3 regions of the Streptomyces sp. NPDC058525 genome follow, and region 1 is predicted to be linked to each of the others. Evidence: riboswitches for the same ligand, from Rfam matches in the RefSeq annotation. Region 1 holds a riboswitch; each other region holds the start of a gene.

Region 1 (5,194 bases):
CGTCGTCCCACTCCTGGGCTCCGGGGTGCCCCTTGGCCAGGTCCGCGGCGTGCGCGGAGATCTTGTACGTGATGACGCCGGTCTTGACGTCGTCGCGGTTGGGCAGGCCCAGGTGCTCCTTGGGCGTGACGTAGCAGAGCATCGCGGTGCCCCACCAGGCGATCATCGCGGCGCCGATGCCCGAGGTGATGTGGTCGTACGCGGGCGCCACGTCCGTGGTCAGCGGGCCGAGCGTGTAGAACGGCGCCTCCTCGCAGATCTCCTGCTGGAGGTCGATGTTCTCCTTGATCTTGTGCATCGGGACGTGGCCCGGGCCCTCGATCATCGTCTGGACGTTGTGGCGCTTGGCGATCGTGTTCAGCTCGCCCAGCGTCTTCAGCTCGGCGAACTGGGCCGCGTCGTTGGCGTCCGCGATGGAACCGGGGCGCAGGCCGTCACCCAGCGAGTACGTGACGTCGTACGTCGCGAGGATCTCGCAGAGCTCCTCGAAGTTCGTGTAGAGGAAGTTCTCCTTGTGGTGCGCCAGGCACCAGGCGGCCATGATCGATCCGCCGCGGGAGACGATGCCGGTCTTGCGGCGGGCGGTCAGCGGCACGTAGGGCAGCAGCACGCCGGCGTGGACCGTCATGTAGTCGACGCCCTGCTCGGCCTGCTCGATGACCGTGTCCTTGTAGATCTCCCAGGTCAGGTCCTCGGCGCGGCCGTCGACCTTCTCCAGCGCCTGGTAGAGCGGGACGGTGCCGATCGGGACGGGGGAGTTGCGCAGCACCCACTCGCGCGTGGTGTGGATGTTGCGGCCCGTCGAGAGGTCCATGACCGTGTCGGCGCCCCACTTGGTCGCCCAGGTCATCTTGTCGACCTCCTCCTCGATGGAGGAGGTGACCGCTGAGTTGCCGATGTTGGCATTGACCTTCACCAGGAACCGCTTGCCGATGATCATCGGCTCGATCTCGGGGTGGTTCACGTTCGCCGGGAGCACCGCGCGACCTGCGGCGATCTCCTCGCGGACGACCTCGGGGGCGACGTTCTCGCGGATCGCGACGTACTCCATCTCCGGGGTGATCTCGCCCCGGCGGGCGTACGCGAGCTGCGTGACGGCGGCCCCGCCGCGGCCCCGGCGGGGCTGGCGCGGGCGGCCCGGGAAGACCGCGTCGAGGTTCTTGAGCCCGCCCCGCGGGGAGGTGTGCTTGATCCCGTCGTCCTCGGGGCGCCCGGGACGTCCCGCGTACTCCTCGGTGTCCCCGCGGCTGATGATCCAGTTCTCGCGCAGCGGGGCCAGGCCGCGGCGCACGTCGGTCTCGATCTGCGGGTCGGTGTACGGCCCGGACGTGTCGTAGAGCGTCACGTCCTTGCCGTTGGTGAGGTGGACCTGGCGGACCGGCACCCGGATGTCGGGGCGGGAGCCCGCCACGTAGCCCTTGTGCCAGCCCGGCTTGCGCTCGGTCTGGCCGTCGGTGTCCTGGCTGACGGCAGACGTGCGTGCGTCCTGAATGGTCATGAGACCTATCTCCCTACGCCGGCATTACCCGGTAACAGGTTCGGCGGTCGACGCAGCCTCTTCCCGTACGCATCCGTGATGCTCGTACGGTGATCAGCGCCCTCTCAGCCCGGTGCTCCGAGCTCCCGCGTTGTGCAAAGGTGCCCCCACGCTAGCGTCATCTAGGGCGTGCTGAACAGTGGGCCCCCTCATCTCTTGCGATGATCTGCCAGTGACGACCTCGCCGCAGCCCCCCACCGAGCCCACGGATCCCAGTGGCCACACGAGCCATGCGCACTCGGGTTCCGGGCACTCCGCCGGTCACTCCCACAGCCATGGCCACGGCCCGGCGGCCCCCGTCTCGAAGCACCTGCGCAAGGTCATCGCGGCCGTGCTGATCCCCTTCGCCGCCGCCGTCTGCATCGGCATGGTGGTGCTCTGGCCGGGCGGCGCCCCCGCCCACGAGCGCACGGGCGTCGGCTTCGACCGCCAGACCCAGCAGGGCACCGTCGTCTCGCTCGAGCACGTCGACTGCAAATCGGTGAACGCCTCGCAGGTACCGACCACCGGGAACGTCACCACCCCCGAGGGCCGTGAGGCGCAGGCCGCGCAGACGGGCGAGTGCAAGAAGGCCACCGTGCGGGTCGGCACCGGGCCGGACCAGGGCCGCACCTTCGTGGAGATCGTCCAGCCGGGCGCACCACGGCAGCTGACGGACGGCCAGGAGGTGGTGGTCGCCTACGCGCCGGACGCCCCGCGCGATCTCCAGTACTCGGTGATCGACGTGAACCGCAAGTTCCCCATGGCGCTGCTGGCGGCCATCTTCGCCGTCGCGGTGGTCGTGGTCGGCCGGATGCGCGGACTGTTCGCGCTGATCGCGCTGGTCATCAGCTTCGGCGTGCTGACCCTCTTCATCCTCCCGGCCATCCTGCAAGGCTCGAACCCGCTGCTCGTCGCGGTGATCGGGGCGAGCGCGATCATGCTCATCGCCCTGTACATGTGCCACGGACTGACCGCCCGCACCTCGGTCGCCGTCCTCGGCACGCTCGTCTCGCTGCTGCTGATCGGCCTGCTGGGCTCGCTGTTCATCGACTGGGCGTTCCTCAGCGGCAACACCGACGACAACACGGGGCTGATCCACGGGCTCTACCCGGACATCGACATGAGCGGTTTGCTGCTCGCAGGCGTGATCATCGGATCGCTGGGCGTCCTCGACGACGTGACGGTCACCCAGACGTCGGCGGTCTGGGAACTCCACCACGCGGACCCGTCGATGGGGCCGCGCTCCCTGTACCGGGCAGCCATCCGGATCGGCCGCGACCACATCGCATCGGTGGTCAACACCCTGGTGCTGGCGTACGCGGGTGCCGCGCTCCCGCTGCTCCTGCTGTTCTCGATCGCGAACAGCAGCATGGGTTCGGTGGCGAACAGCGAACTGGTCGCGGAGGAGATCGTACGGACCCTGGTGGGCTCGATCGGCCTCGTCGCCTCGGTGCCGGTGACGACGGCGCTGGCTGCCCTGGTCGTCTCCGCCGACCGGCCGGGGACCCCGGGCACGGGATCGGCCTCGGGACCGGTCCGCGGCGGCCGGGGCCGGCGGCGCAAGCGCTGAATCGGTGGTGCCCGGTCAGCCCGCGTTCTGCTCGTTCTGCCGGGACTCGGCCAGGATCTTGCCGAGCGCCTCGTCCAGGTTCTCCTCGAAGTCGCCCAGGTTCCGCTCCTGACCGAGCGGTACGAGCCGGTCGGTGCGGTCGAGGAACGCGACGAGCGGCGCCGCGCCGGCGCGGAACAGAGCGCGGTCGCCGCCGACCTGGAGGCGGATGTGGACGTCGGACAGTTCCTCGGGATCGGTGGGGGCGATGTGCACATCGCCGTCACCGCACGGCTTGTTGATGCCGTCGAGGAGGAGCTCCCGGCCGAACGCCCAGGTCACGGGCGCGTCTCCGGGAAGGTGGAAGGTAAGGCGGACTGCGTAGGGATCACGAGCGTCGTACCGGAGTTCCACCGGGATCCGGAACGAGAGCTCCTCGGAAACGAGGAAGCTCATCATGACCTCTGCCTGTACCGACTCGCGCATTGCCTACCCCGCTGTAGTGGAAGTGGCCAGGAATGATCCCCCAGGGCCCTCTTGACAAGGGTGGTGGAAGCGCCAGCAGATCACAAGGAGTGAGTTTTCAGATACTGATAGAGAACGAGAGGGTGCTCAACAGCGCGCCTACTTCACTCCGTAGCCGATCGACTACACAAAGCAATCTTTCTTCCTGGTGCAAGGGTAGAGAAATCGCCATGGTCGCGGCGGCATCGCCCGCGGTAATGGGGATCGCGGCGCATACCGTGCCCAAGGCATATTCCTGGCGTTCGATTACAGGCTGCATCCGCTGCAAGGAACCGATCCGGTGTTCCAGTGACCTTTGATCGGGCACCGTATAAGGGGTGATGGCCTCGACCGGGTGCCGGTCGTAATAGTCCTTGCGCGTCTTCTCGTCGAGCTGGCCGAGCAGGCACTGCCCGATGGCGTGCGCGTGGCCGGTCTCGCGGAAATCGGCCCACTCCTCGCAGGCCGGGTTGGCCGGGGTGTCCGAGACACCCACGACCTCGATCTCACCCTCGCGGAACATCGCGAAGTAGACGGGGGCCCCGACGGCGTCGCGGAAGTGCGCGAGCGAGTCGAGGATCATGCTGCGACGTTTCTGCTGGAGTCCTCCACCGGCCAGGCGACCGGCCGCGGCGCCCAGCACGAAGACTCCGCTCTCTCTGCGCAGATAGCCCTCGTGGGTCAGGGTGCGCAGCAGGTGGTACGCGGTGGGAAGCGGGAGCCCGGCCTCGCGCGCCAGCTGTTTCGCCGGGGCTCCCTCGCTATGCGCGCCAACCGCTTCGAGCAGCCTCAGCGCCCGCTGTACCGAACCGATGAGAGTCGGCACTCCGGCGTTGTGAACCGAAGACAAAGCTCACCCCCAGGCGTGGCGGCGGGCTGTGGGGGCCCGCCCTGCGGGGGCCACCCCCGCGTATGCCGTGCTCCTGGGGGTCGTGCTCGGCACGTACTTGGGATAGCCGCGGTTCGGAGCAGTAGTACCGGCAGTCGGCGCCCAGGGGACGGCACAGATTGCCACTGTATCGGCCGGTTCCTGTGGTGTGAGCGGTTTCGCCCGGCACCTTCCCCCGACTGGCCCAATCCGGAACTCTCCGGGCCGGCTCCCTCTACCACTCACCCGAGGAAGAGGACTTCGCGCCGCGGCCGCTGAACTTCTTCACCACGAAGACCAGGCCGCCGACGAGGCCGACGAAGAGGAGCAGCTTGAAGACGATCGAGATCAGCGCACCGAGGATGCTCGTGATCACACCGCCGAAGACGAACAGCGCCAGCAGAGGGACCGCGACCCACTTGACCCACCAGGGCATGCCTGCGAATACCTCTCGGATGCCGTCCATGTCTGCGACCTCTTCCTCGTCTTCCTCGTCCGTGACTTCCTGTTCCCGATGCTAGGAGTCGGCGGACCCGGGCGGGGGCCCGCGAGCCCCCGGAGTCCCCTGATCCGCCCCCTAAGGGGCCCGGGGCCGCGACCCTCATCGTCCGGGAGCCGCTCAGCCCTCCGGCGGGGAGAACACCACCATCACGCGCAGGTCCTCGCTGATGTGGTGGAACTTGTGCGGCACCCCCGCCGGGACGTAGACGACACTGCCGCGCGCCACGGTCGTCGTCTCCTCCCCGACCGTGAT
Region 2 (7,830 bases), on a different contig from region 1:
CGGCTCAAGCGCGACGGGCGCATCGTCGTCGTCGGCGCTTCGCTGGCCGGTCTGCGGGCTGCCGAGACCATGCGCGAGAAGGGCTTCACCGGTTCGCTGACGATGATCGGCGACGAACCGTACGAGCCGTACGACCGCCCCCCGCTGTCCAAGCAGGTCCTGCTGGGCAACGCGGTCGCCGACCACACGGCGCTCCCCCGCCGCCGGGCCATCGACGCCGACTGGCGTCTCGGGGTCCCCGCCACCGGCCTGGACATGGCCGCCCGGCGGGTCCGCCTCGGCAACGGCGACGAGGTCGAGTACGACCGGCTGCTGATCGCCACCGGCGTCCGTGCGCGGCCCTGGCCCAACGCGGAGGAGGGCGCCCTCAAGGGAGTCTTCGTGCTGCGCACCCGCGACGACGGCGAAGGGCTGCAACAGGCCCTGGCCGCCGGCCCGCGCCGGGTGCTCGTCATCGGAGCCGGCTTCACCGGGTCCGAGATCGCCTCCGCCTGCCGGGAGCGCGGCCTGGACGTCACCGTCGCCGAACGCGGCGCGGCGCCGCTGGTCGGCGCGCTCGGCGGGGTGATCGGCGAGATCGCCGCCGGGATGCACCGCGAGCACGGCGTGGACCTGCGCACCGGGGTCATGGTGACCGGGCTGGAGGGCGACCCCTCCGGACGGGTCCGCGCCGCCCACTTCTCCGACGGGTCCACCGTCGAGGCCGATGTGGTGGTCGTCGGGCTCGGCGCGCAGCGCAACACCGAATGGCTCGCCGGGTCCGGACTGGGTGCGGGCCCCCGGGGCATCGCCTGCGACGCGGGCTGCCGGGCCTTCGACATCCGGGGCATCGTCACCGACGACATCTATGTGGCGGGTGACGTGGCACGTTCCCCGCACGCCCTGTTCGGCTACCAGTTCCTGTCCCTGGAGCACTGGGGCAACGCCGTCGCCCAGGCCGACACCGCCGCGCACAACATGCTCAGCGAGAGCGCGGACCGCCGCCCCCACCTGTGGGTCCCGGCGTTCTGGTCCTCGCAGTTCGGGGTGAACATCAAGTCGGTCGGCGTACCGCCGATGGGCACCGAACTCCTCGTCACGCAGGGCTCGCTCGCGGAGCGCAGGTTCGCGGCCGTGTACGGGTACCAGGGGCGCGTGATCGCCGCCGTGACCTTCGACAACTGCCGGTGGCTCCCGTTCTACGAGCAGCAGATCGAGGCCAACGCGCCGTTCCCGCCGGAGTTCTCGACGGTGGACCGCAGGCCGGAGGGGAGCAAGCCGGTTCCGGCGGAGTTCCCGGACCCCTCGGTGCCGACGCACGGACCGAACATCATCCTCAGCGGCTACTCGCCGGCCGACCGGAAGATGACCTTCGTCCCCGGGCGCCCCTGACCCTGCCCCGCCCCCGACCGCGCCCGAGCCCACCGCGCCCTCCCCCGAGGATCACGAGGATCACGAGGACCCGTCATGACACAAGCCATCCTGCGGGAGATCATCGACTACGCGAACCGCGCGAACCCGTACCCGCTGTACGAGGAGCTCCGCAAGACCCCGGTGTCCCACGACGGGGACGGCCCCTACGTGGTCAGCACGTACTACGAGATCCAGAGCCTGCTGCACGACCCGCGGATCAGCTCCGACGCCAAGAACCTGAAGTCGACCGGGGACGACCCGCTGGGCCAGTCCGAGGACGAGGGGACGGGCACGTCCCTGCCGCCGTCCTTCCTCAAGCTCGACCCGCCGGACCACGACCGGCTGCGGCGCATGACGAACCGTCCGTTCGGTCCCCCGCACGCCCCCCACCGGGTGCACGACATGCGCGAGGAACTCGGCGGGCTGGTCTCCGGGCTGATCGACTCCATCGCCACCAACGGGAACCTGGACCGCGTCGACCTGGTCGACCAGTTCGCGTACCCCTTCCCGGTCACGGTCATCTGCCGGCTGCTCGGCGTGCCCCGCGAGGACGAGCCGAAGTTCCACGTCTGGGCGGAGACCCTCGCCGCGAGCCTGGACCCCGACCCGGACGCGGACCCCACCCAGCACGGCAAGGGCGCCATGGACGCCCGGATGGAACTGGGCATGTACCTGGCCGGGCTGATCGAGGAGCGCCGCAAGAACCCGGGCGACGACATGCTGTCGCAGCTGGCGACCGATGACGGCCCGGACGGATCGATGACCACCATGGAGGCGCTCAGCACCTCGGCGCTGCTGCTGATCGCGGGCCACGAGACCACGGTCAACCTGATCACCAACGGCATGCTGACCCTGCTGCGCCACCCGGACGTCCTCGACCGGCTCCGCGTGGACCCGGGCCTGTCGGTCCCCATCGTCGAGGAACTGCTGCGCTACGAGCCGCCCGTGCAGCTGCTCCCCCAGCGCACCACCCTCTCCGACATCGAGGTCGCCGGCGTCACCATCCCCAAGGGCGCTTCCCTGTGGCTGATCCTGGCGTCCGGGAACCGCGACCCGAAGCGGTTCGAGAACCCGGACCGCTTCGACCCCGACCGCAAGGACATCCAGCACCTCGGCCTCGGCAGCGGCATCCACAGCTGCTTCGGGGCGCCGCTCGCCCGCCAGGAGGCGCAGCTCGCCCTGAGCGAACTCGCCCGCCGGCTGGAGAACCCCCGGCTGCTGGAGGACCCGCCGCCGTACCGTCAGAACGCGGTCCTGCGCGGCCCGCGCCACCTGCCGATCGCCTGTGACGGCATCCGTCCCTAGTCTCCCCGGCCCTGCCCCGGGTCCTGCCGCGAGTCCTGGCCCTGGTCACGGCCCTGGTCACGGCCCGGGTCCGCCGGGAGGAGGACGACCTCGGACGGGGTGAAGGACACCGCGACCCGGTCCCCCGCGGCCGGCGCCCCCTCCAGCCCGCACTCCGCCTCCAGCAGCGGACCCGCCTCCGGCCGCAGCAGCAGGGCCACGTGCGTGCCGCGGAAGGTGCGGGAGACCACCTCGCAGCGCAGGCCGGCCGCACACAGCACCACCCCGGCCGGACGGATCAGCAGCCGCTGCTCCCCCTCGGGGGATCCCTCCGGCACCGGGACCTCGCCCCACGGGGTCCCGGCCGCAGTGCCCGTGACCACGGCCGGGACCACGTTCTCGAAGCCGAGGAACCGTGCCACGAACTCCGACGCGGGCCGCTGCCACACCTCCAGCGGGCTCCCGGCCTGCGCGATCCTGCCGTCCCGCATCACCACCACCCGGTCGGCCAGCGCAAAGGCCTCCCCCTGGTCGTGCGTGACGGCGAGCACCGTCGTGCCCAGCCGGGCGAACAGCTGCCGGAGCTCCGCCACGAGCCGCTCCCGCAGCCCCCGGTCCAGCTGGCCCAGCGGTTCGTCCAGCATCAGCAGCCGCGGCGACGGGGCCAGCGCGCGGGCCAGCGCGACCCGCTGCTGCTCGCCTCCGGACAGCGAGGCCACCGCGCGGTCCTGGGCCCCGGGGAGGCCGACCAGCTCCAGCAGCTCCGCGACCCGGGCCTCGTACGAACCGCGTCCCGCGCCCCGCATCCGCAAGCCGAAGGCGACGTTCCCGCCGACGTCCCGGTGCGGGAAGAGCTGGTGGTCCTGGAACATCAGGCCCACGCCCCGCCGGTGCACGGCCACGCCGGCCTGGTCCGCCCCGCCCAGCGACACCCGGCCCGCGGACACCGGCTGGAGCCCGGCGACCACCCGCAGCAGGGTCGACTTGCCGCTCCCGCTCGGCCCCAGCACGCACACGGTCTCGTGCTCGGCGACCTCCAGGTCCACCTCGTCCACGACCGCCCGCTCACCGAAGCGGACCGACACCCCGTCCAGCCGGAGCAGTGTCATCAGAATTCTCCCGAGGTCTTGTCGGGACGCAGTCGCTCCAGCACCAGCAGGGACACCGCGCACACCAGCATCAGAATCGTGCTCAGGGCCATCGCCTGCCCGTAGTTCATCTCCCCGGCCCGCCCCAGCAGCCGCGCCACGGCCACCGGCAGCGTCGGATGGTCCGGCCGGGCGATGAAGACGGTCGCGCCGAACTCCCCGAGCGAGACGGCGAAGGCGAAGCCCGCCGCGATCAGCAGCGCACGCCGCACCAGCGGCAGGTCCACCTCCCGCCAGGCCCGCAGCGGGGACGCGCCGAGTACGGCCGCGGCCTCCCGCAGCCGCCCGTCGACCGCGCGCAGCACCGGCAGCATGGTCCGCACGACGAACGGCACGCCCACCAGGGCCTGAGCGAGCGGCACCAGGATCCACGAGGTCCGCAGGTCCAGCGGCGGCTCGTCCAGGGTGATCAGGAACCCGAAGCCGACGGTCACGGCGGACACCCCGAGCGGCAGCATCAGCAGCGCGTCGAAGCCCCGTACGAACCGCCCTCCGCGCCTGGTCAGGGCCGCGGCCGCGAGTCCGCCGATCAGCAGGGCGATGGCGGTGGCGGCGAGCGCGTACTGCAGGGAGTTCCAGATCGCCTCCAGCGGCGGCACCAGGAAGGTTCCGCCGCCCGCGCCCACCTCCTGGAGCGCCCGGTAGAAGCCGAGGCCGTACCCGCCGGGCGCGTCGAAGGACCGCTCCACCAGCACCGCCAGCGGGGCCACGATCAGCAGGGCGACCGTCAGCAGCACCCCGCCCAGCAGGGTGCGCTGCGCCCAGCCGCGCGGCCGGTGCGTGGTGCGCCCCGGGTCGACCAGCCGCAGCGCGGTCTCCCGCCTGCGCACCGTCCGGGCGTGCACCGCGAGGATCCCGCCGATCGCCGCGAACTGCACCATCGTCAGCACCGCGGCCGTGGGCAGGTCCAGGAGCTGCGCGGTCTGCCGGTAGACCTCCACCTCCAGGGTGGAGTACGCGGGCCCGCCCAGGATCAGTACGACGCCGAAGGAGCTGAAGGTGAACAGGAACACCATCAGCGAGGCGGCGGCCACGGCCGGGGCCAGCGCGGGCAGCGTCACCCGCCGCCAGGCGGCGAACCGTCCGGCGCCGAGCACCCGGGCGGCCTCCTCCTGCCGCGGGTCCAGCTGGGCCCACAGCCCGCCGACCGTCCGTACGACGACGGCGTAGTTGAAGAAGACGTGCGCGAGGAGGATCGCCCAGACCGTGGTGTCCAGCCGGACCCCGGCCAGTTCGTCGAGCAGCCCGCCCCGGCCGACCAGCGCGAGGAAGGCGGTGCCGACGACCACGGTCGGCAGTACGAACGGGACGGTCACCAGGGCCCGGAGCAGCTGCTTGCCGGGGAACTCGAAGCGCGCGAAGACGTAGGCGCCGGGGAGCGCGATCAGCAGCGTGAGCGCGGTGGAGGCGAGCGCCTGCCAGGTGGTGAACCACAGCACGTCCGCGATGTCGGGCCGGGCGAGCACCTCGCCGATCCGGCCGAACTGCCAGCCGGCGTCGGTCTTCAGCCCGCGGCCGACGATCGCGGCCACGGGGTAGGCGAAGAACAGCCCGAAGAAGGCGAGGGGCACGGCCATCAGGGCGAGCCGTACGGCCACGGCCCGCCCGCCTTCGCGGGCGCCGGGGACCGGCGCGGCGCCCCCCGGCGCCGCGCCCGTGCCCTTGGTGCCGCCTACTTCACGACGAGCGAGGTCCATGCCTTGACCCACTGCTCACGGTTCTTGGCGATGGTCTCGGGAGCCACGTTCTCGGGCTTCTCGACCACCACGCCGTGCTTGGTGAACAGCTCCGGCAGGGCGGCGTCCTTCGTCACGGGGTTCACGAACATCTGGAGCGGCATGTCCTCCTGGAACTTCTTGCTGATCAGGAAGTCCAGGAGGGCCTTGCCGCCCGCCTCGTTCTTCGCGCCCTTGAGCAGGCCCGCGAACTCGGTCTGGCGGAAGCAGGTGCCGGTGGCGACACCCGTCGGGGCCTCGGCCGGCTGCGGCTCGGCGTACAGCACCTCGACCGGCGGGCTGGAGGCGTAGGAGACGACCAGCGGGCGGTCGCCCTTGGCCTTCTTGCCGCCCGCGGAGCCGGAGAAGCGCTCGTTGTAGGCCTGCTCCCAGCCGTCGACGATCTCGACGCCGTTGTCCTTGAGCTTGCTCCAGTAGTCCTTCCAGCCCTCGTCGCCGTATTTGCCGACGGTGGCGAGCAGGAAGCCGAGGCCGGGCGAGGAGGTCGCGGCGTTCTCGGCGACCAGCAGGTTCTTGTACTCCGGCTTGATCAGGTCGTCCAGCGTCTGCGGCGGGGCGATCTTCTTGTCGGCGAAGTAGGCCTTGTCGTAGTTGACGCAGATGTCGCCGGAGTCGATCGGGGTGACCCGGTGCTCCTTGTCGAGGACGTACTCGGGCTTCACGTCGGCCAGGCCCTTGGCCTCGTACGGGGTGAAGATCCCGTTGTCGAGGGCGCGCGAGAGCAGGGTGTTGTCCACGCCGAAGAAGACGTCTCCGCGCGGGGAGCCCTTGGTGAGGATCTCCTGGTTCAGCGCGGCGCCGGCGTCCCCGGACTTCAGCACCTTGACGGTGTAGCCGCTCTGCTGCTCGAACTCCTTGAGGACCGACTCGGTCACGTTGAAGGAGTCGTGCGAGACGAGCGTGACGGTCGTGGACTTCGGGGCGTCGCTCGCTCCGGCGGTCTTGTCCTTGGCGTCGCCGCCGCCGCAGGCGCTGAGCGTGGTGACGCCCAGCGCGGCCGCGAGCGCCGCGCCCGCGATCTTCTTGGTGGTGCTCACTGGTGATTCCTCCTGGGATGTCCAGGAGAAGACGCGGCCCTGCCCGGCGCTCTCTCGGAGCGGACGCCGGGCAGGGCGCAACAGCATGAGTGGTGACCGAACTTCCTACCCCGAATGACCGGGGCGAGGTTCAGAGGGTCTGCGGATGACGGATACCGCACTCTCAGCGCTGTGGCGCTCCCCTGTCGGAATATGAAATTGGTTCGGCCACAGGGTACCTCGTGGCCGAATACGGACGTCCCGAGGCGGAAACTAGCGCTCCGAGGCCGCGAGCTGGCCGCAGGCGCCGTCGATCTCCTGGCCGCGGGTGTCCCGTACGGTCACGGGCACGCCGTGCCGGGCGATGGCCTCCACGAAGGCCTTCTCGTCCTCGGGCCGCGAGGCGGTCCACTTGGAGCCCGGCGTCGGGTTCAGCGGGATCAGGTTGACGTGGACGCGCTTGCCCTTGAGCAGCCTGCCCAGCAGGTCGCCGCGCCAGGCCTGGTCGTTGATGTCGCGGATCAGGGCGTACTCGATGGAGATCCGGCGGCCGGACTTCTCGGCGTACTCCCAGGCCGCGTCGAGGACCTCGCGCACGTTCCAGCGGGTGTTCACGGGGACCAGGGTGTCGCGCAGCTCGTCGTCGGGGGCGTGCAGCGAGACCGCGAGGCGGCACTTGAAGCCCTCGTCGGCGAAGCGCAGCATGGCCGGGACCAGGCCGACGGTGGAGACGGTGATGCCGCGCTGCGACAGGCCGAGGCCGTCGGGCTCGGGGTCGGTGAGCCGGCGGATGGCGCCGACCACGCGGTTGTAGTTGGCGAGCGGCTCGCCCATGCCCATGAAGACGATGTTCGACAGGCGCGCGGGACCGCCGGGGACCTCGCCGTCGCGCAGCGCGCGCATGCCGTCGACGATCTGGTGCACGATCTCGGCGGTGGAGAGGTTGCGGTCCAGGCCCGCCTGGCCGGTGGCGCAGAACGGGCAGTTCATGCCGCAGCCGGCCTGCGAGGAGATGCACATGGTGACCCGGTCGGGGTAGCGCATCAGCACGGACTCGACGAGCGTGCCGTCGTGCAGCTTCCACAGGGTCTTGCGGGTGGTGTCGTCGTCGCACGAGATGTGCCGGATGACGGACATCAGGTCGGGCAGCAGCTCCTGCTGGAGCTTGTCGCGGGAGCCGGCCGGGATGTCGGTCCACTCGGCCGGGTCGTGCGCGTACCGCGCGAAGTAGTGCTGGGAGAGCTGCTTGGCCCG
Region 3 (7,830 bases), on a different contig from region 1:
CGTCTGATGGCCTCGATGCTACGTAGTTGATGCCCGAGGTCGGACTGAGCGGCGATCTTTGCGGCTTCGTCGAGAAGGCGGAGCCCGTCGTCACGGGTGGCGGGATCGGTGCGCAAGATGTGGGCTTGAGCGGTGGTGAGCTGCACCCGTTGCATCGGGGACCGCACGGTGCCCGTGCTACAGGCGACGTCCAGGAACCGGAACGCGGCGGTGAGGTCTCCGGCGTCGCGGCGGGCGAGGGCGAGCTTCTGGTGGGCCACCGACCAGTCGTCGGGTTCGGCTAGGTTCTCGAAGTCACGAGTCGCGGCTGTCATGACACGCGTCGCGTATTCGTGCTGACCGTCCTTGCTCAGCGCGGTTCCCACCCACAAGCGGGCACTCGCGCGGTCGCGAGGAGAGAGCCGGTCGTCGACAGCCAGGGTTTCGTAGGCGCGAGCAGCGGTTTCCAGCTCGCCGGACATCTCCATGACGATCGCGAGGGACAGGTCGAGCTGGGCTACACGGCGCGGGATGCCGAGGTGCGTGAAGACGGCGCGCGCACCGACATAGGAGTGCTGGGCGGACAGCAGTCCGGCGGGCGTTCCCCGATATCGCTTGAGGTCGCCGAGCAAGGCGGTCGAGCGGGCAAACAGATACAGGCCCTTCTCGTCCAGATCGGGGGTCTTGAAGCGGCTTGGCCACCGGCTGAGCAGGCTATCGGCGAACGTGAAATCCTGTTGAGAGAGGGCCACCACGACCCGGTCCAGGTCATCGGCCCAGGATTCGTACTCCCAGGCCAGCGGACCTGCCAGTGTCACCCGCCGTGCGGTTTCCGTCCCCGGGTGTCCGGCCTCGGACAGAAACGTCTCGAACCGCAGATGGGCGGCCGCATTCGCACGTGCCAGAGCTGTGTCGAGGATCGCCTGGGTGTCCGGGCGGGGCTCGGTTAGCCCCTGGAGCTTCTCCCACTTTGAGATGGTCCGCACGCCGACACCGAGGTGTTCGGCAAACGCGCGGACGCTCAGCCGCAGCGCGAGCCGGAGTGCCTTGGCCTCCAGCCCGGTCCAGTGGTGCACGGTCGCCACACATCGCTCCCTTCCCACCGCCATCGAATCACGCCGGACCGCCTAAGGGGGACGCAAGTACAACGGAAGTGCAACAAGCGGTCATTCCCGCACGGTTGGGACGCGTCCAGGCTGATGGGTGAAACCACCTGCCTATGGAGGAGTTGACCTGTGACCGACCGCATCGCGCACAGCTGCGTCTGCGAGGCGCCCGAGACCGCGGACGTGCCTGTCAAGAGGGTGGCCGCCATGGCTGAGCCCAGTACCGGCCTGCTTGATCGGGCTCAGGCCGGCTGGGAGCGCTTCCTCAGCACCTTCGAGGCGGTCTGCCATGACTGAACGCTACGGGTACGTCCCCCATCGGCTCCTACGACACCGTGTCCGGGACCTCGCGTCCGGCACCGAGGGGGTGCTGATGGCAGTGATCAACGAAAACGTCTCGGATTCGTTGGCCCATGAGCGCTGGATGGAATTGGCCTACATCCGCAACGCCTCCGGCCGAGAGTTCACCACCGCCGTCGCCAACGTTGAACGCGCCCACGACCAGCCGCAGACGGCCGCCGGTCGCCGAGATCAGAGGAGCGCGTAGCGATCTGCTGCGTCTGGGTGCTCCCCAGGGGGCTCTGGGCGGCATTTGGGGCAGGTAGTCGGGCCCCCGGCCCCGAGCCATGGCTTTGAGGGAACGGCACGATACGGAAGGACGATGGGGCTGACGGGAACCCTCCGAACCCTCTCTGATCCTGGCCAAGGGGCTACCGCTCCCCGGCCCCCGGACCCGCACCCGGGGGCGGGTGGGCAACCGCCGACCGGCCCCGGGGGGCGAGGGGAGGAGATGGCGGGCCCGCGCCGCAAGTCCCGTACCCCACCCTCCCTCAGAACGCCGGGCGTTCCGGGTCCAGGGTGGCGCGGCCCTCCGCAGGAGACGACGCGTGGGCGGCGAACCGGCGCTGCGGGATGCGCCCCGCGCGAAACGCGAGCCGCCCCCCCGACACGGCATCGCGCATGGCCGCGGCCATCAGCGCCGGCGCCTGGGCCCGCGTCACCGCCGAGGCGAGCATCACGGCCGCACAGCCCAGCTCCATCGCCAGGGCCGCGTCCGAGGCCGTCCCGGCGCCCGCGTCGAGGATGACCGGGACCCCCGCCCGTTCCGTGATCAGCTCGAAGTTGTGCGGGTTGCGGATCCCCATGCCCGAGCCGATCGGCGACCCCAGCGGCATGATCGCCGCGCAGCCCACGTCCTCCAGCTTGCGCGCCAGCACCGGGTCGTCGTTCGTGTACGGCAGGACGGTGAAGCCCTCGTCCACCAGGGTCTCGGCCGCGTCGAGGAGCTCCACGCCGTCCGGCAGGAGGGTCCGCTCGTCCGCGACCACCTCCAGCTTGATCCAGTCCGTGCCCAGCGCCTCCCGCGCGAGCCGCGCGGTGAGCACGGCCTCGCCCGCCGTGAAGCAGCCCGCCGTGTTGGGGAGGACCGCGATGCCGAGCTTCGACAGCACGGAGAGGACGGAGCCCTGGACCGTCGGGTCCAGCCGCCGCATCGCCACCGTCGTGAGTTCCGTGCCGGAGGCCACCAGGGCCCGCTCGAGCACGTCCAGGCTCGGGGCCCCGCCCGTACCCATGATCAGGCGGGAGGAGAAGGTCCGGCCGCCGAGCGTGAAGAGGTCGTCTGCCATGGCGCTCAGCCTCCCTGGACCGCGGTGAGGATCTCGACCCGGTCGCCCTCGCCCACGGCCGTGGCCGGCCACTGCCCGCGCGGGACCACGGTCTCGTTGAGCGCGGCGGCGACTCCGGAGGGCGCCGCGGTGAGGGTGGCGACCACCGCGTCGAGCGTGGTGCCGGCCGCGACCTCGCGCGGCTCGCCGTTGACGGAGATGGTCATGCGTACGACTCCTGACGTGCGGCGGAGAACCGGCGGGGGCTGAAGGGGCGGGCGATCGGCGGCAGTTCGCCGGTGGTCAGCAGGTCCGCCATGACCTCGCCGGTGAGCGGGGTCAGCAGCACCCCGTTGCGGTAGTGCCCGGTCGCCAGGTGCAGGCCCGGCAGGTCGGTCGGGCCGAGCATCGGCGCGTTGTCGGGCGAGCCGGGGCGCAGTCCCGCCCGGGTTTCCACCAGCGGGAGTTCGGTGATGCCGGGCACCAGCTCGTGGGCGTCGCGCAGGAGTTCGTAGACCCCGCCCGCGGTGACCGTGGTGTCCCAGCCGAGTTCCTCGCTGGTGGCGCCGATGACGAGTTCGCCGCTCTCCCGCGGCACCAGGTAGACGTGGCTGCCGCGTACGACGGCCCGTACGGTCCGCGACAGGAACGGCGCGTAGGCGGGGGGCACCGACAGGCGCAGCACCTGTCCCTTCACCGGGCGTACGGGTGCCACCACCTCCGCCGGTACGCCCGCCAGCCGGCCGCTGAGCGAGCCCGCCGCCAGCACGACCTGGTCGGCGCGCAGCTCCGTACCGTCGTCGAGGACGGCGCCGGCCGCCCGGTCGGCGGTGACGAGCAGCCGTTCCACGGCCGCCCGGTGGACCTCCACCCCGGCCCGTTCGCACGCGGTGAGCAGGGCGGCCGCGAGCAGCCGCGGGTCGACCTGGTGGTCGCCGTCCACGCGCAGCCCGCCGCGGACGCCCGGGGCCAGCATCGGCTCCAGGCGGCGGCACTCGCGGCCGGTGAGCCACTCCGATTCCAGGCCGCAGCGGCGCTGGAGGGCGTGCAGCTCGCGCAGGTGGAGCCGGTCGTCGGCGTCCAGGGCGACGGCGAGGGTGCCGCAGGCGCGGTAGCCGATGTCCAGGCCGCCGCTCGCCTCGGCGAGCTCGGCGGCGAACTCCGGATAGCGTGCGGCGGAGGCGAGGCCCAGGCCCAGCAGGGCCTCCTCGCCGTAGTGCAGCTCCGTGACCGGGGCGAGCATGCCGGCCGCGACCTGGGCGGCCCCGCCGCCGGGGGCCGGATCGGCCAGTACGGTGCCGAGGCCCCGGCGGGCCGCCTGCCAGGCCGTGACGAGTCCGATGATCCCGCCCCCGATGACGAGGACGTCGGATCCCTTCCGAGATGAGTGCATGGGCGTCCAGCCCCTCCCTTCGCCGGCATGACCCGGATCAGGTTCGTACGGTCGGAGGCCGTCCAGCCTCCCTCTCAGCCCGGTGCGCCCGGACTCCCGCGATAGGTACGGTGGCCAGACTAACCCCGTCGCCGACGGCGGGTAAGGGGCACCTATTCCTGACGGGCCGTCAGATGATTAGGGTGGCCGGGTGAACGAGCAGACGGAACAGACTGAGAGCGGCGTCGTGATCGTCGGCGCCGGAATGGCCGGTGTGCAGACCGCCGTCGCCCTGCGCGAGGGCGGATTCACCGGCCCCGTGACCCTGCTGGGCGCCGAGCCCCACCAGCCCTACGACCGGCCCCCGCTGTCCAAGGCGGTCCTGCTCGGCAAGGCCGAGGACTCCGCCTTCGACGTGGACTTCGAGGCGCTGGACATCGACCTGCGGCTCGGCACCGAGGTCACCGGGCTGCGGGCCGGCGCACGCGAACTGGACACCGAGGCCGGGCCCGTCCCGTACGGGGTCCTCGTCCTGGCCACCGGCGCACAGCCGCTGACCCTGCCCGGGACCGACGGCGTCCAGGGCGTGCACCTGCTGCGCACCCTGGACGACGCGGAGCGGCTGCGCCCCGTACTGGCAGCCGCGCCCTCGGTCGTGGTCGTCGGGGCGGGCTGGATCGGCGCCGAGTTCGCCACCGCGGCCCGCGAGGCGGGCTGCGAGGTGACCGTGGTCGAGGCCGCGGACCGGGTCCTGGCGGGCGCGCTGCCCGCCGAGGTCGCCGAGCCGATGGCCCGCTGGTACGAGGAGGCCGGCGCCGGCCTCGTCACCGGAGCGAAGGTCGCCGGGGTCGAGGAGGGCCGGGTGCTCCTCGCCGACGGGCGGGCGCTGCCGGCCGGCGCGGTGGTGGTGGGCATCGGCGCCCGCCCCGCCACCGGCTGGCTGGCCGGGACCGGCGTGGAGCTCGGCCCCGACGGCTCGGTCACCGCCGACGCCCACCTGCGGACCTCGCTGCCCGGCGTGTACGCGGTCGGCGACTGCGCCTCCTTCCCCTCGGCCCGCTACGGGACCCGGCTGCTCGTGCACCACTGGGACAACGCGCTCCAGGGGCCGCGGGCGGTCGCCGCGAACATCCTGGCCGGGGAGCCGGCCCGGGCCTACGACCCCGTGCCGTACTTCTGGTCGGAGCAGTTCGGCCGCTTCGTCCAGTACGCCGGCCACCACGGCGGGGCCGACACCCTGCTCTGGCGCGGCGACCCGGGGGAGCCGGCCTGGTCGGTGTGCTGGCTGAAGGACGGGGCCCTGGTCGCGCTGCTGGCCGTCGGCCGCCCCCGCGACCTGGCGCAGGGCCGCAAGCTGATCGAGACGGGGGCGCAGCTGGACCCGGCCAAGGTCCGCGACCCGGGTACCCCGCTCAAGTCGGCGACGGCCTGACGGCGGAGCACCGGGCCCCCGGACGGCTCGCCCCGGTACCGGCGGCCCAGCCGAAGTGGCAGGCTTGTCCCCGTGACCGAGATTGACGCAAAGATCGATGCCCTTGTCCCCTCCTGGCTGCACCTCCCCGACATCGCGGAGATGCTCGACGTCGAGGTGACCCGGGTCCGCCAGATGGTCAAGGAGGGGCAGCTCATCGCCGTACGCCGGGGCGAGAACCGCGCCCTGCAGGTACCGGCCCCCTTCATCGACGGAGACAAGGTCGTGAAGGGCCTCGTCGGACTGCTCACCGTGCTGCGCGACGACGGCTTCTCCGACGCGGAGATCCTGGAGTGGCTCTTCACGGCGGACCCGACCCTGCCCGGCACCCCCGCGCAGGCGCTGAGCGAGAATCGCGGCACGGAGGTCAAGCGCCGCGCCCAGGCGCTCGCCCTCTGACCTGATCCGCATCCGCTCCACCGCGGTGTACGGGCCCCCGGGGTCCGTACACCGCCTCCATCACGGGGGTACACCCATGCAGCTGTCCGACGCCCGGCTCTACCTGTGCACGGACGCCCGCAAGCGCCAGGGTGACCTCCCCGAGTTCCTGGACGCCGTACTGGCCGGCGGCGTGGACATCGTCCAGCTGCGCGACAAGGGCATGGAGGCGGGCGAAGAGCTCGAGCACCTCCAGGTCTTCGCCGAGGCCGCCCGGCGCCACGGCAAGCTGCTCGCCGTGAACGACCGGGCCGACGTCGCCCACGCCATCGGCTCCGACGTGCTCCACCTCGGCCAGGGCGACATCCCCGTGCCCGCCGCCCGCGCCATCCTCGGCGGCCCCGGCTCCGTGCTCATCGGCCGCTCCTGCCACGCCGAGGCCGAGGTCGACGCGGCCGTGGCCGAGCCCGGCGTGGACTACTTCTGCACCGGCCCCTGCTGGCCCACCCCCACCAAGCCCGGCCGCTACGCCCCAGGCCTCGGACTCGTCCGGTACGCCGCCTCGCTCGGGCAGGACCGGCCCTGGTTCGCGATCGGCGGCATCGACAGCGGCAATCTGGACGAGGTGCTGGACGCCGGAGCCACCCGCGTCGTCGTCGTCCGGGCCCTCACCGAGGCCACCGACCCCGGCGCCGCCGCCGCGGAACTCGCCAAGCGGGTCCGCGCCCGCCTCGGCTAGGACGGGCCCGCCCCCCGGAGGGTGTCCAAAAACGTGTCCAAAAGGCGGACACCGCTTCGGTGTCCGCCAGCCCGCGTCTAACCTGCCCGTATGGCCTCTGGTACCGCTTCCACCTGGTCGGATCGTGCACACACGGTCCGCGACCTCCTCGCGTCCGGGCGCTCGTACTCCTTCGAGTTCTGGGCCCCCAAGACGGAGAAGGGCGAACGCAACCTCTGGAACGCGCTGCGGCGGGTCGAGGCGGTATCCCCGAGCTTCGTCTCCGTGACCTACGGAGCCGGCGGTTCCACCCGCGGCGGCACCGTCAAGGCCACCGAGCAGATCGCCTCGGACACCACCCTCACCCCGGTCGCCCACCTCACCGCCGTCGACCACTCCATCGCCGAGCTGCGCCACGTCATCGGCCAGTTCGCCGACGCCGGCATCCGCAACATGCTCGCCCTGCGCGGCGACCCGCCGGGCGACCCGATGGCCGATTGGGTGGCGCACCCGGAGGGGGTGCACTTCGCCGCCGACCTGGTCCGGCTGCTCAAGGAGTCCGGCGACTTCTGCGTGGGCGTCGCCGCCTTCCCCGAGATGCACCCGCGTTCGAAGGACTGGGATACGGACATCCGGCATTTCGTGGACAAGTGCCGCGCGGGCGCCGACTATGCGATCACCCAGATGTTCTTCGATCCGGAGAATTATCTGCGGCTGCGCGACAGCGTCGAGAAGGCGGGCTGCGAGACCCCGATCATCCCCGAGGTCATGCCTGTTGTGGGCATCAAGCAGCTCGACCGGCTGCCCCAACTCAGCAACGCGGTCTTCCCCGCGGACGTGAAAGAACGCATGCTCGCCGTCAAGGACGACCCGGCCGCTGTACGCTCCATTGGCATCGAGTTCGCCACGGAGTTCTGCGCGCGGCTGCTGTCCGAGGGTGTCCCAGGGCTGCACTTCATCACGCTGAACAATTCCACGGCGTCTCTCGAGATCTACGAGAACCTGGGCCTGCACCAGCGGGCCTGACCGGCGGGCCCCCGTTGCCTGGGCGGCCGGCCGTACCGAGAGGGGCCATGCATGGGTATGACGGTCCTCTACATCGCGTTCGGCTTCGTCGCGCTGTGGTTGCTTGCCGAGGTCCTGATGCAGTACAAGGCCCGGCTCCGCTGGCGCCTGCTCGCCTTCACCGGCTTCCTCGG

The links. A riboswitch is a leader RNA that binds a small molecule or an ion and turns the genes downstream of it on or off. The one in region 1 is predicted to bind thiamine pyrophosphate.
Region 2: linked by a shared signal. The riboswitch ahead of ACFWP3_RS13085 (thiamine ABC transporter substrate binding subunit) and the one ahead of thiC (phosphomethylpyrimidine synthase ThiC) in region 1 are both predicted to bind thiamine pyrophosphate.
Region 3: linked by a shared signal. The riboswitch ahead of thiO (glycine oxidase ThiO) and the one ahead of thiC (phosphomethylpyrimidine synthase ThiC) in region 1 are both predicted to bind thiamine pyrophosphate.

Annotation. Positions count from the first base shown of each region.
Region 1 covers NZ_JBHXNP010000075.1:25,851-31,044, reverse strand. The annotation lists gene thiC (phosphomethylpyrimidine synthase ThiC) at 1-1,498, opposite strand, end outside; TPP riboswitch at 1,492-1,637, opposite strand; gene ACFWP3_RS29135 (YibE/F family protein) at 1,710-3,089, shown strand; gene ACFWP3_RS29130 (SsgA family sporulation/cell division regulator) at 3,105-3,554, opposite strand; gene ACFWP3_RS29125 (IclR family transcriptional regulator) at 3,652-4,398, opposite strand; gene ACFWP3_RS29120 (DUF5326 family protein) at 4,676-4,906, opposite strand; gene ACFWP3_RS29115 (cupin domain-containing protein) at 5,060-5,194, opposite strand, start outside.
Region 2 covers NZ_JBHXNP010000021.1:340-8,169, reverse strand. The annotation lists gene ACFWP3_RS13105 (NAD(P)/FAD-dependent oxidoreductase) at 1-1,371, shown strand, start outside; gene ACFWP3_RS13100 (cytochrome P450) at 1,447-2,697, shown strand; gene ACFWP3_RS13095 (ABC transporter ATP-binding protein) at 2,694-3,785, opposite strand; gene ACFWP3_RS13090 (ABC transporter permease) at 3,785-5,401, opposite strand; gene ACFWP3_RS13085 (thiamine ABC transporter substrate binding subunit) at 5,497-6,597, opposite strand; TPP riboswitch at 6,682-6,791, opposite strand; gene rlmN (23S rRNA (adenine(2503)-C(2))-methyltransferase RlmN) at 6,850-7,830, opposite strand, start outside.
Region 3 covers NZ_JBHXNP010000076.1:3,044-10,873, reverse strand. The annotation lists gene ACFWP3_RS29260 (helix-turn-helix domain-containing protein) at 1-1,064, opposite strand, end outside; gene ACFWP3_RS29255 (hypothetical protein) at 1,215-1,382, shown strand; gene ACFWP3_RS29250 (hypothetical protein) at 1,375-1,632, shown strand; gene ACFWP3_RS29245 (thiazole synthase) at 1,916-2,713, opposite strand; gene thiS (sulfur carrier protein ThiS) at 2,719-2,919, opposite strand; gene thiO (glycine oxidase ThiO) at 2,916-4,085, opposite strand; TPP riboswitch at 4,083-4,195, opposite strand; gene ACFWP3_RS29230 (NAD(P)/FAD-dependent oxidoreductase) at 4,276-5,496, shown strand; gene ACFWP3_RS29225 (Rv2175c family DNA-binding protein) at 5,569-5,934, shown strand; gene thiE (thiamine phosphate synthase) at 6,011-6,652, shown strand; gene metF (methylenetetrahydrofolate reductase [NAD(P)H]) at 6,743-7,657, shown strand; gene ACFWP3_RS29210 (hypothetical protein) at 7,709-7,830, shown strand, end outside.